Regions from separate parts of the Sporosarcina sp. FSL K6-3508 genome, predicted to be linked through region 1. Evidence: riboswitches for the same ligand, from Rfam matches in the RefSeq annotation. Region 1 holds a riboswitch; each other region holds the start of a gene.

Region 1 (4,533 bases):
TCTCCCCTTGTTTGTAATAAATGGAATCCCTTCGAGTACTGCTAACTCGTCCTTTGATTCTGCTGCCGAAACAAAGCCTACTGGCATTCCAATAATCAAGTCTGGTTTAGCGACGCCATCCTTAATTAAACGAATCAACTCTAGCAACGCTGTTGGCGCATTACCGATAGCATAAATTCCACCTTCATGCAGACGTGTTGCTTTTTGCATTGAAATGATCGCGCGTGTTGTTCCTTCGGCTTTCGCTTCCTTCGCGACATCCTCGTCCGCAATATAACAATGCAAGTCACTGTTATGTTTCTGGAAACGTTTGCGACCTGAACCACTCTCAATCATCTGCACGTCCACCACTACATGACGGCCTGCTAAAATTGATTCAATACCTGCTTCAAGAGCATCCGGTGTAAAAATCATGCTGCGTCCTAATTCAAAATCTGCTGAAGCGTGGATTACTCGGCGAACAACCATCCATTGTTCATCTGTAAACGGGTGATCTCCCATTTCTTCTTTGATAATCGCGAAACTATGGTCGTAAATTTTATCTGGATCTACAGTCAGTGGCGTGAATTTTGTATTAAAGTTCATGTTTGGATTTTTCATCAATAAAACCTCCTAATAGTTGAGTAACTTTTTCGAAAGACGTACAGAAATTTTCATATTGAACCTTTGGTCGTTTAATCAGAATGACAGGGATCTCCAAGTCCAGAGCCGCCGTTATTTTTTCATCGACAGAACCTACTTTACCGCTTTCTTTTGTGATCATTAACGTCACGTCATACTGCTCGCATAAAGCCTTATTGAGTGATTCGGAAAAAGGTCCTTGAATCGCGATGATATCTTTTTGTTTAATTCCTAACTTATCGCATTTCTCCATATTCCCTACATTCGGCAGCATTCTGCAAAGCATCCGAATTTCGTCACGCAATAAATACTTCGCAAATACTTCCAATGTCTTACTGCCTGTCGTTAACATAACTGTCCCTTTATGCGTTTGAGCAAGTTTAGCAGCGTCTTCATAACTCTCAACCTCGGTAATCAGAGGAGAAACAAACTCCTCTTTTGGCCGCTCATAGCGAATATATGGAATCCCGCATACTCTTGCTGCCTCCATTGCGGTTTTCGATGCTTCTTCTGCGTAAGGATGGCTGGCATCGACGACACAAGTCATCTCATGCTTCTGGATTAGCGCGATCATGTCCTCCACTGTTAGTCTTCCTACCAGATAGGAAAGATCATTTGCTTTTAAACTTTCAGCTGCAGATTCGGTAACGACCGTGGCGATTAAAGGATAGCCAAGACCCTGTAAATGAATGGCTAGAGCTCTAGCATCGCTAGTGCCTGCTAAAAATAAAATCATAGTTTCCTCCTAGTCCCCGCAAGGTGCTGGCTCTACTTCAATCTTGCAGCTCATATCGTAATAGTCATAATTCAAAACTTTTTTAACACGTTTGAAATACTTGAAGAAACGTTCGTTAGGATGCGCATTTTGTTCGTATTCTTCTATAATTTTTGTTACTAGCGGAATTAAATCTTCCGGTTCAATTCCCTCTGCAACCGGCTGAGCCGCATGAGCAGTACGACCAACCGGCTTCGCTCCAATAAATAAATCGAATTTTTTCTTCCGATAAACGATGCCGATATCATCGAACACCGGGCGATAACACGCCATCCCGCATCCATTGAATCCGACATGCAACTGCTTCGGAAGCTTCATCCCTTCAAACTTCGCTGCGATTTCTTCCGCGTATGGGATAGAATCCGCCTTTTCCCCATAGCAAAAATCACAAGCTTTGACTTTTAAGACTTCCCCTGCCGGCATAACAGTCAAGTTAATGTGTTCTAGCTTTTCAACAATCGCTTCAGGGTCATCTGTCGTAACCTTTACTACGAAATGATGGTTTGGAGTATATTCCAAGGTACCTTTCTCACCAACGACTTCAGCCAATACACGCATTTGTTCTGCTGTAATCAGTTTGTTGGCAACGCCTGGTGAAACGGAAAACTCAAAGATATCTTCAATCGGCTGTCTCACCAAAAAAGGGTTTTCCACTTCCTCTTTCGTCACCATAGATAGTGCTTTTAAAGCCATATCCAATGACTGAACCTTTTGTTCCGGTGCTGGTTCTGACCGTTCCACTTCTGCCTGTTTTGGCATTGGTGTGTGCTCTGGTTTCTTACTTATAATTTCTTCATGACCGGACTGCGCCTCCCCAGTTTCTTGATCAAGCGCCCATGGTTCCGCTTCCTTTTTCAAACGCTGGTGCGGTTTTAAACTTTGTTTACCTTCCCCTAATGTATACTTACGTTGATATCCTCTCGGAGTAATAATTTTATTATCATAAAAGAAAGTCGAAGAGTTACCGATAATAACAGTAGTCAACATCCCGATATCATGCTCTAGCATTTCCGCTAATGTTGTCAGGACAATATGTTGATTTTCACGATAAGCACTTTTCACTAGCCCTACAGGTGTATCAGGGGAACGATATTTCAGTAAAATCCTTTGTGCCTCTACAATTTGACGCGTCCGACGTCCACTTTTCGGATTGTATAAAGCTACTACAAAATCCGCCATCCCCGCTGCTTCAATACGTTTTTCGATAACAGTCCAAGGTGTTAAATGGTCACTTAAACTGATCGTACAAGCATCATGCATGACAGGTGCGCCCAGTAAGCTCGCACATGAATTGATCGCCGAAATACCTGGCACAATTTCCACTTCAATTCCTTCTGCTTCAGTCCAACCTTTTTCAATCAGCACTTCATAAACTAATCCAGCCATACCGTATGCACCTGAATCACCGCTCGAGATCACTGAAACAATACCGCCAGCCTCCGCTTTCTTAACAGCATCTTGTGCACGTGACACTTCTTCAGTCATGCCTGTACTAACAATGGACTTCGCTGTTACTAAATGCTTAATCAACTCTACGTACGTTTTATAACCAATAATATAATTACTTTCTTGCAGCGCCTCTAATGCTCGTCCTGTTATATGTTCAGTAGCTCCGGGACCGAATCCAACGACGAAAATTTTTCCCTTTTTCATGGTTTCCCTCCAAATAAAAAATGCCTACACTCCTTTTCAAAGGAATGTAGGCATGTGAAAGTATAATAGAAATCATACTGAAACATAAAACAATTAATTTTATTGTCCCGCCTATACTTCTCCCTCCGAAAAGTATGTGTCGTTTAAATAAGCAGGTTTCCTGACTCAAGCTTCATTTTACTCTTACACCTTCCCGATTTCTCAGTGGTATTGTAATTTCATCAGCTTTACAGTAGCGGGGGCTGTACTAGACTTTCACTAGTTTCCCTTTTACCTCACTATGTGAGCACTTATTTAAATTAGTTTATTTAATTTTCATAAATATAACATACAATCTCTAAATCTACAAACTTCCTTTAGATTTATTTATGAATCCATAAACTAGATTCTGGAAACGCTTTGGATAATTGTAATTTCTATTCCTATACAAAACTTATCATGAGCGCAATCATGAGCAAGGTGGATACGTACAGGATAACTTTGTTATATTTTAGAATCATCTCATCAAAGTCAAGCATATTTATACATTTCGTAAACTATTCACACTCTTTAATTACAAGGTTGTGAACTTTTTGGATAGGCATTAAGTTGTAGTGTAAACTGTTCATTGGAGGTGGTTATTATGAAGAAAAATAAAGCAATCCTAATACCAGAGAACCCCATTTCACAGTTTTTATTCAACGATTCTCGCTCCGGACTTATTTGGTTAGTCATTCGGGTTTATGTCGGATTTGCTTGGTTGAAGGCTGGCTGGGGAAAAGCAATGAGCGATGCATGGACCGGTGAAAATGCAGGTGTCGCCATCCATGGATTTGTAAGCGGCGCTCTTAAAAAATCGACTGAAGGCGGAGATGTGACCAACTGGTATGCATCATTTCTGGAAAATGTCGTCTTGCCGAACGCCAAGGTATTCGGTTTCATAGTTGCCTATGGGGAGATGCTTGTTGGTCTCGGTTTGATCTTCGGATTGTTGACAGGAATTGCTGCTTTCTTCGGTGCATTCATGAATGTCAGTTTTCTGTTTGCAGGTACTCTTAGCACGAACCCCCTATTGTTCATTCTCGCAACTTGGCTCGTACTCGCATGGAAAGTAGCAGGCTGGTATGGCCTCGACCGCTGGGCATTGCCGATGCTTGGTACGCCTTGGGTGAAAAATGACAAGTTATGAAGGTAGACGTCGAAAATGAAAAAATCTCTTCCTGAAAACTCGGGAAGAGATCGTAAAAATTGAAGTGAACCCAATATTAACGTTTTGAGAAATATACTTATATAATTTAAGTATATCTAATCCATCGAAAACCATTCATATCAACAATCTACTTAATAACAAGTGGATAAAACTGTATGAAGAAGTATAGAAAATGATAATGCTTGAACCAATTTGAACCAAAATGATAGAGGCTAGTTGAATACATTTCCCCTAAAACTTTTGTCTGTCATTTAAATTCTAAAGGGTCTATCATTTTCAGAGAGTGTAACTACAA
Region 2 (4,533 bases), 950 kb from region 1:
TCATCACATTTGGGATACATGTGTGCCGACATTCCTTCACTTTAATATCCCTCTACTAATCTTTGGTGTAATTGCAGCAATGGTATTATAAAACGAAAAGGGCAGATCCGAAATAACGGATCTGCTCTTTTATCATTTTACTGCAGAAACACCTAAACGCTCACGTGCTTGTTCCGTGGCGATGACCATATGTTTCAATGCGGCAACTGTTTCTTCGCGTTTTCTTGTTTTCAAACCACAGTCGGGATTGATCCAGAACTGTGAAGGTTCTAGCACTTCCAAACCTTTATTGATGATTTCCGTCATTTCTTCAACAGCCGGAACGCGCGGGCTATGGATGTCATAAACGCCAAGTCCAATTCCTTTGTCATAATGATATTCTTTGAAAGATTCCACCAAATCACCATGACTGCGTGACGTTTCGATGGAAATAACATCCGCATCCAGCGCACTGATTGCTTCAATGAAATGATTGAAATCACAGTAGCACATATGTGTATGAATTTGCGTCGTATCCTCAACGGAAGCTGTAGCAACACGGAAAGCATTCACAGCCCAGTCGAGATAATGATTCCATTCGGATTGCTTTAATGGGAGCCCCTCTCGAAGTGCCGGTTCATCTACTTGGATCATATGGATACCTGCTGCTTCAAGCGACTCGATTTCTTTACGCAGTGCGAGAGCAATTTGATTGGTCACTTCTTCTCTGGTCAAGTCATCGCGAACAAATGACCAATTCAAAATCGTCACGGGTCCGGTCAGCATACCTTTTACTTCGTGATCTGTCAGTGATTTAGCGTATACGGATTCTTCTACCGTCATCGGCTTCGTAAATACAACATCTCCATAAATGATTGGTGGTTTCACACATCGGGAACCATAGGATTGCACCCAAGCTTTTTCCGTAAAGACAAAACCATCCAGCTTTTCGCCGAAATATTCTACCATATCCGTCCGTTCGAATTCCCCGTGCACGAGCACATCAAGTCCGAGTTCTTCTTGGATTTGGATCCATTCCTTAATTTCCGCTTTTACAAAGTCTTTGTACTGCTGATCCGTAATTTCGCCTTTTCTCCATTTTGTACGTGTTATACGTACTTCAGGCGTTTGGGGGAAACTGCCGATTGTGGTTGTAGGCAATACAGGTAATTGGAACTTCTCTTGCTGCTTCAATTTCCGCTCTGCGAACGGCAGATTCCGCTTGCTGTCAGACAAAGTACTGCCTGAACTTGCTTGTCGAACCTCCTCGCGTTTGCGGGCAGGGAGTTGATTGAATGCAGTAAGAGCGGCTTCATTTTGTTTGAAATCTGAAGCGACGCTTTCTTTACCTTGTTGCAACGCAGCTTTCAGTACATTGAGTTCTTTAATTTTTTCATCCGCAAATGAAAGTGCATTCTTAATTGTTGAATCTAATTTCTGCTCTGACTGAATTGTCACGGGTACGTGAAGCAGACTGCTGGATGGCTGGATCCAAACGTTTCCGGACTCTACATGCTGTTGAATCTTTCCTAGTAATGACAGCTTGACGTTCAAATCTGATCGCCAAATATTCCGACCGTCCACAATACCAGCAGCGAGTACTTTATCATCAGGGAAGCCGTATTTCTTAAGGTTTTCCAAGTTTTTGACACCGCCATGCACGAAATCAAGACCAATTCCAGCTACTGGTAATGCAAGTGTTGCTTCATAGTGCTCAACTGAATCAAAGTATGTTTGCACTAAAACGTTCAAGCTATTTATGTTTTTTGTTAACTGCAAGTAAATTTCAGTTACGGTTTTCATTTCATCAGAAGAAATGGAAGTGCAAAGAATTGGTTCATCAATTTGCACCCATTGAACGCCTTCATCCTGTAATTCTTGCAATACCTTTTGATAAAGAGGAATCAATTGCAGAATGATAGAAGGTACGTCTATTTCTTCATACCCTTTAGAAAGTTTCAATAAAGTGTAGGGGCCGAGTAGAACAGGTTTCCCCTCGATACCGAGTTCTTTCTTTGCTTCGCGGTATGCAGTAAGTGGTTTGTTCTCAGTCAATTGAAAACGTTGTCCTTCATACTCGGGGACAATGTAGTGATAGTTCGTGTTGAACCATTTCGTCATTTCGGAAGCGACAGCATCGTCATTACCGCGTGCCATTGAAAAATAAGTGGATATCGACACTTGACCGCCTTTCCAATGATAGCGTGAAGGGATGATTCCGAACATTGTGGATGTATCGAGCACCCGGTCATACAATGTGAAATCGCCGACTGCAATTCGGTCTACTCCTGCGTCTTGTTGTTTCTTCAGGTTGGCTAAACGGATGTCTTTTGTTGTCCGCAGAAGTTCTTCTTCCGAAATTATTTCTGCCCAAAATGCTTCTAACGCTCGTTTCCACTCCCGGTTTTCGCCAATAACAGGATAGCCGACAATACTGCTTTTTACCATTTGATTTCCCCCTCATGATTTTATCCAATAAAAAAAGCATTCCTAACAAAGAATGTTAGAAATGCACGTATGTGTAAAATGCATGCCTAAATAAGCGTGCATCGTTTGCCGTGTGTCTAACACCTCCCTATTCACCGTAGGATTAAGCGTTATGAAAACAGGCAGGTATCTGGCTGGACGTAAGCACGTCTTCACAGTGGCGGGACCGCTCCAAGAAAAGGATTCCCTTTTAAGAAATGAAAGCAATGATCATTTCACCTGTTTTCAAACTATTCAATTCATGATGATTGTCTCTAAAACTATCATAAGGTTCGTTGAGTGTCAACTTGCTGGTAAATAGATAATTAAGCAATACTCTTTTTTTGTCATCTGTTATATAACTGTACAAAAGTAACAAATTCTCTTTCAAAAAAGAAGGTGTGAAAATTTACACAATTCTGTTGAAAGTTTTATAGAGTTTAGGTATGATAAGTAATAACACGACTTCAAATTAGGACATGAATCGTCATTCATACGAAGAAATCTTGATTATTGGCTGTGGGGGCACCTATGATCAATTGAGGAAGAATCGTGTTTATCGCTGTATGTTATACAACAGAGCAGCGCAAAAAAACTTAAGGGGTGGCTTTATTCTATGACAAATTATGAAAAAGTAGGCAAGCTGCAAGTCGCAAAAGAACTATACAACTTTGTTAATGAGGAAGTTCTATTAGGCTTAGAAATCCAAAAAGAACAATTTTGGACAAACTTTGATTCGCTCATTCATGAACTTGCTCCTGAAAACAAAGCGCTGTTAGAGAAACGAAGCGAATTGCAAAAAAAGATCAATGAATGGCATCAAAACAATAAAGAAACAGCAGATTCTGCTAACTATAAAGAATTTTTAAAGGAAATTGGCTATTTGGAACCGATTGTTGAGGACTTCCAAGTGACAACTTCCAATGTCGATGATGAAATCGCTATTCAAGCAGGCTCCCAATTGGTCGTGCCTGTCGACAATGCCCGCTATGCGTTGAACGCGGCAAACGCAAGATGGGGAAGTCTATATGATGCATTGTACGGAACGGATGTCATCAGTGATGAAGGTGGAGCTGAAGCTGGCGTACAGTACAATCCGATCCGAGGACAGAAAGTTATCAACTTTGCAAAAGAGTTATTAGATCAAGCAGCACCGCTTGCGGAAGGGACACATGCAGACGCCACAGCGTATGCAAACGTTAGTGGAAAACTTGAAGTGACACTTCAGAATGGCAATAAAACAGGCTTGAAAGATGCTTCTAAACTGGCTGGCTTTAACGGTTCGGAAGACGCACCTTCCGCTGTCTTGTTGACGAATAACGGATTGCATATCGAAATTGCAATCGATCGAAACCATCCAATTGGGAAAGACGATGCGGCGGGTGTGAAAGACTTGATTTTGGAAGCAGCACTTTCTACGTTGATGGACTGTGAAGACTCGATCGCAGCAGTAGATGCTGAAGATAAAGTGGGGGTCTACCGCAACTGGTTAGGTTTGATGAAAGGTGATCTGGAAGCATCGTTCAAACGAGGCAGCAAGACGGTCACTCGAAGAATGAATCCTGACCGCACATACAAAACACCAGACGGCAAAGAGCTATCGCTACACGGCCGTTCATTAATGTTCGTCCGTAACGTAGGTCATTTGATGACAAATAATGCGATTTTAGATGAAAACGGCAACGAAGTACCTGAAGGAATTTTAGATGGTGTCGTAACTTCGTTGATTGCAACACATAATCTGAAAGATGATGCAGAGTTCAAAAACTCCAGACATGGTTCAATTTATATCGTTAAGCCGAAGATGCATAGCCCGGAAGAGGCGGCATTTGCCAATAAGTTATTTGACCGCATTGAAGATTTATTGAGCTTGGAGCGCAATACGCTGAAAATCGGTTTGATGGATGAAGAGCGCAGAATGTCATTGAATTTGAAGTCTGCAATCCATGCGGTGAAAGAACGGATTGCATTCATCAATACAGGTTTCCTTGACCGTACAGGTGATGAAATTCATACTTCAATGGAAGCGGGTCCTGTTATCCGCAAAAATGATATGAAAGCTTCCAAGTGGTTAGCTTCCTATGAAGC
Region 3 (4,533 bases), 750 kb from region 1:
CTTGATGAAGGGCATCGCAAGTTGATCATCGGTTTAGGAGGAAGTGCGACGAATGATGGAGGAACCGGTTTGTTGGAAGCGCTAGGTGTCAGGTTTTTTGATGCGCAGGGGAAGTTGCTGCAGATGAACGGCTCTTCGCTTTCCCTCATCGATAAAGTAGATGCGTCGCAGATGGATAAGCGTTTGGTAACGACGGATATTCGGATTGCATCGGATGTGGAAAACCCTTTCGTCGGTGAAAATGGTGCTTCGTACATTTTTGGACCGCAAAAAGGAGCAGATACAAAAGCGGTGAAGTTGCTGGATGAAGGATTGCTTCATTTTGCGGATAAAACAGCCAAACTTACTGGTATGCGTCTCCATAAACTGAAGGGTGCTGGAGCGGCGGGAGGAAGTGCGGGTGCTTTGCTGGCTTATTGCGGGGCGCGATTAGAAAGCGGGATTGAAGTAGTGTTGGAGGCCATTGAATTCGCAAAGCATATACAGTCTGCTGATTTCATTTTGACGGGCGAGGGCAAGACGGATCGCCAGACGCTGGATGGCAAGGCATTGCTGGGAGTTGCGAAGTCAGCGAAAGCTTGCGGAGTTCCTGTCTTCGTCATTTCAGGAGCGATTGAAGATAATGCATGCGGGGAATTGAGAGAGTGGTTTTCTGAACTGCGTACTCTAGATGACGGCAGTAAGACGCTGGTTGAGTTGATGGCGAATGCATCCGGGCTGCTCTGCAGGGAGACTGCCCATTTGATGTCAGAAATAAAAAACAGCGATTTATTCTTGTGATATAGTATACTGATAAAATCCGGTTTCGTCAGTGCGAGATTATTTGCTTTGCGATGCGTATTCGGATAGTTAGCAGGGTATAGATAAACAAGGAGGTGGTCAGATGTTTCAAAATGCTTTGGACTGGCTGGTAGGACCGGCGAATAACTTTATTTGGACGTATATCTTAATAGGACTTTTACTCGCAGCTGGGGTATATTTTACGATTCGCACGAAATTTGTACAAGTGCGTTTGTTCCGTGAAATGTTTCGTTTGATCGTGGAAAAGAAGGAAGGGAATGACGGAGTTTCACCTTTCCAGGCGTTCACCATCAGTGCGGCTTCGCGTGTCGGGACTGGTAACGTGGCAGGGGTCGCCCTTGCAATTGGAATTGGTGGACCCGGCGCGGTGTTTTGGATGTGGATTATTGCGATCATTGGAATGGCGACCGCATTCATCGAGAGTACGCTCGCGCAAGTGTATAAAGTAAAAGATGGTGAGACGTTCCGCGGTGGACCAGCGTATTATATGCAGAAAGCGCTCGGAAAGCGGAATCTAGGAATCGCTTTTGCTATTTTGTTGACACTATGTTTCGGTTTCATTTTCAACGCAGTACAATCCAATACGATCAGCCAATCCTTCATGAATGTTTTCGGTATTCCAGATTGGGGTGTCGGTCTCGGATTGGTAGTACTTACAGCCATCATCATCTTCGGCGGTGTCCAGCGCATTGTCAAAGTGACGCAGACGATTGTTCCCGTGATGGCAGTATTCTACATTCTGGTTGCGTTGTTTATCGTTGTCATGAATATTACGCAGGTTCCTGCCATGTTCATGTTGATTGTTGAACATGCATTTGGCATCAAGGAAATTGCGGGCGGTGGAATTGGGATGGCGATCATGCAAGGGGTTCGCCGAGGACTATTCTCCAATGAAGCCGGTATGGGTAGTGTGCCGAATGCTGCTGCGACAGCCAATGTTTCACACCCGGCAAAACAAGGGCTCGTACAGAGTCTTGGTGTATTTTTCGATACGATTATAATTTGTTCGGCTACGGCATTCATCATCTTGCTTGGCGGACTATATCAGTCTGGTGAAACGGATGGAATTTTGCTGACGCAGGCATCGATGGCAGTGCATGTCGGGGCATGGGCTCCGTATTTCATTGCGGTCGCGATCATGTTCTTCGCATTCAGTTCTGTCATCGGTAATTATTATTACGGTGAGACGAATATCGAGTTCATTCACGCGGGCAGAGGATGGAAAGTGCTTTATCAGATTCTAGTCCTAGGCATGGTGTTTTTCGGTGCAGTAGCAAAAGTACAAGTCGTATGGGATATGGCCGATCTCTTCATGGGTGTAATGGCAATCCTGAATCTGATCGTCATCCTACTTCTCGGAAAAGTGGCTTTTCAAGTCCTCGACGACTTCACTGCTCAAAGACGCCAAGGGAAAAATCCAGTATTCAAAGCCGAAAGCATTCCTGGCCTAAAAGGCGCGGAATGTTGGGAGGAAACCCCTACGGATCCAGAAGATCGATTGCGTGGGTGAGTTCCGCTGAAACAATAAAGTCGTAGTTCAGAAGTCCAATTCTGAACTGCGACCTTTTTTAGTTCTTTACAGTTTACACACAACATGTTAGGGTATAACTTGTACATAAGACACTATATATAGTATTTTGATGAATCGGTACCGATAACGGTTTAAAAGGGAATCCGCTAAAAACGGAGCTGCCCCCGCAACTGATGGTATTGACGACTGTCCGTAATTATCCACTGCCTTAGGCGGGAAGGATGGACAGAAGAGAGACATGCCAGCCAGGAGACCTGCCATTCATCATGCGATACATTCTTCGGGGTTGGAGAGTGGAAGCGAAACGCAGAGGTTTTTGTTTGCCTGTCGTTTTCCGCTTACTACCATCCGTCACATGACGACTCCCGATTGATCGGGAGTCTTTTTTTATTTTTTATTATTTTTGAGGGAGCGGATATTAATGGCTATTATTCATGAAACAGTCGGTCTTGATTTATTGATGGAAAATCTACAGGAAGAGTTCGGGAAACAGGAAGTTGAGCCATTAGTCGAAGCGAGCCGGCGATATCAAGAGCGGCATCCGGAAAGTTCAGCAACGGATTGGACGAATGCGATGGTCTTGGAATCACTGAGCAGAATCGATGAAGCGAATACCTACTGGACGTTCGTGGCCGCGCGGATTTATCTATATGATGTGTATGCGAAGCAAAAAGCGCTGCGTGGCGCAGATGTTTATACTGACTTTGCGAAAAATGTAGAACGCTTGGTGGAGCAAGGGCTCTATACGTCGGTGTTGACGGAGAAGTACAGCCGTGAAGAACTCGACGAAATCGGCCGTTTACTGGAGCCGACCCGCGACCTTTTATTTACTTATATTGGATTGAAAACATTGGTGGACCGCTATGTCACAGTAAACTTCTCCAAGCAGCCGGTAGAGCTGCCGCAAGAACGCTGGCTCGTCATCGCGATGACATTGATGCAGGATGAAACGGAAGAGCGCATCCATAAAATTGGGGAAGCATACTGGGCGATGAGCAATCTTTACATGACGGTTGCAACTCCGACTCTGTCGAATGCAGGGAAGATGCACGGTCAGTTATCCAGCTGTTTCATCGACACAGTGGATGACTCCTTGCAGGGCATTTACAACAGCAATACGGATATTGCGAACTTATCGAAATTCGGCGGCGGAATTGGCGTCTATATGGGGAAAGTCCGTTCACGCGGTGCATCTATCCGAGGATTTGAAGGTGCTTCAAGCGGCGTGCTGCCATGGATCAAGCAGTTGAATAACACGGCAGTCAGCGTCGATCAGCTCGGTCAAAGACAGGGTGCGGTAGCGGTGTACTTGGATGTGTGGCATAAAGATATCTTTACATTCCTCGATTTGAAGCTGAATAACGGTGACGATCGTTTGCGTGCACATGATATTTTCACAGGCGTTTGCTTGCCGGATCTGTTCATGGAGAAAGTGGAATCGCGCGAAGACTGGCATTTATTCGACCCGCATGAAGTACGGACGAAGATGGGTTATTCATTGGAAGACTTTTATGATGAGACAAAAGGAGCCGGCTCGTTCCGTGAGAAGTATGAGGAATGTGTCAATAATCCGGAGTTATCACGCGAAACGGTATCTGCGATTGAAATCATGAAACGTGTATTGCGCAGCCAACTGGAAACAGGCACACCATTCATGTTTTACCGCGATGAAGTGAACCGGATGAACCCGAATAAACATGAGGGAATTATTTATTCTAGTAATTTGTGTACAGAAATTTTGCAAAATATGTCGGCTACCACATTCGAATCGGTTTCATTGGAAGACGATATGGTCGTTACACGCACAAAGCCGGGCGATTTCGTTGTTTGTAATCTATCTTCCATTAACTTAGGAAAAGCGGTGATGGCGAACGTGCTCGATCGCCTGATTACGATCCAAGTGCGAATGCTCGATAATGTCATCGATCAAAACAAAATTCCGGTGGTACAGGCACAACGTACGAATGCGCGTTACCGTGGTATCGGACTTGGTACATTTGGCTGGCATCATTTATTGGCATTGAAAAATATTCAGTGGGAATCCGACGAGGCTGTGGAGTATGCAGATGAACTTTACGAAAACATTGCATATCTGACGATCAAAGCGTCGATGGAACTGTCGAAGGAAAAAGGCGCATATCCATTGTTTGAAGGCTCCGATTGGCAGACAGGGGAGTACTTCGAGCAACGCGAATACGACT

Evidence for each region. Region 1 has a riboswitch for cobalamin ahead of cobJ (precorrin-3B C(17)-methyltransferase). Riboswitches for the same ligand answer to the same signal wherever they lie in the genome.
Region 2: linked by a shared signal. The riboswitch ahead of metE (5-methyltetrahydropteroyltriglutamate--homocysteine S-methyltransferase) and the one ahead of cobJ (precorrin-3B C(17)-methyltransferase) in region 1 are both predicted to bind cobalamin.
Region 3: linked by a shared signal. The riboswitch ahead of MKX97_RS02080 (ribonucleoside-diphosphate reductase subunit alpha) and the one ahead of cobJ (precorrin-3B C(17)-methyltransferase) in region 1 are both predicted to bind cobalamin.

The regions. Positions count from the first base shown of each region.
Region 1 covers NZ_CP152016.1:3,314,500-3,319,032, forward strand. The annotation lists gene MKX97_RS16490 (precorrin-8X methylmutase) at 1-585, opposite strand, end outside; gene cobK (precorrin-6A reductase) at 575-1,357, opposite strand; gene cobJ (precorrin-3B C(17)-methyltransferase) at 1,367-3,049, opposite strand; cobalamin riboswitch at 3,182-3,358, opposite strand; gene MKX97_RS16505 (DoxX family membrane protein) at 3,672-4,217, shown strand; gene MKX97_RS16510 (hypothetical protein) at 4,490-4,533, opposite strand, start outside.
Region 2 covers NZ_CP152016.1:2,364,235-2,368,767, reverse strand. The annotation lists gene MKX97_RS11640 (Na+/H+ antiporter NhaC family protein) at 1-91, shown strand, start outside; gene metE (5-methyltetrahydropteroyltriglutamate--homocysteine S-methyltransferase) at 133-2,427, opposite strand; cobalamin riboswitch at 2,570-2,704, opposite strand; gene MKX97_RS11630 (malate synthase G) at 3,062-4,533, shown strand, end outside.
Region 3 covers NZ_CP152016.1:438,994-443,526, forward strand. The annotation lists gene MKX97_RS02070 (glycerate kinase) at 1-780, shown strand, start outside; gene MKX97_RS02075 (alanine/glycine:cation symporter family protein) at 884-2,311, shown strand; cobalamin riboswitch at 2,431-2,609, shown strand; gene MKX97_RS02080 (ribonucleoside-diphosphate reductase subunit alpha) at 2,754-4,533, shown strand, end outside.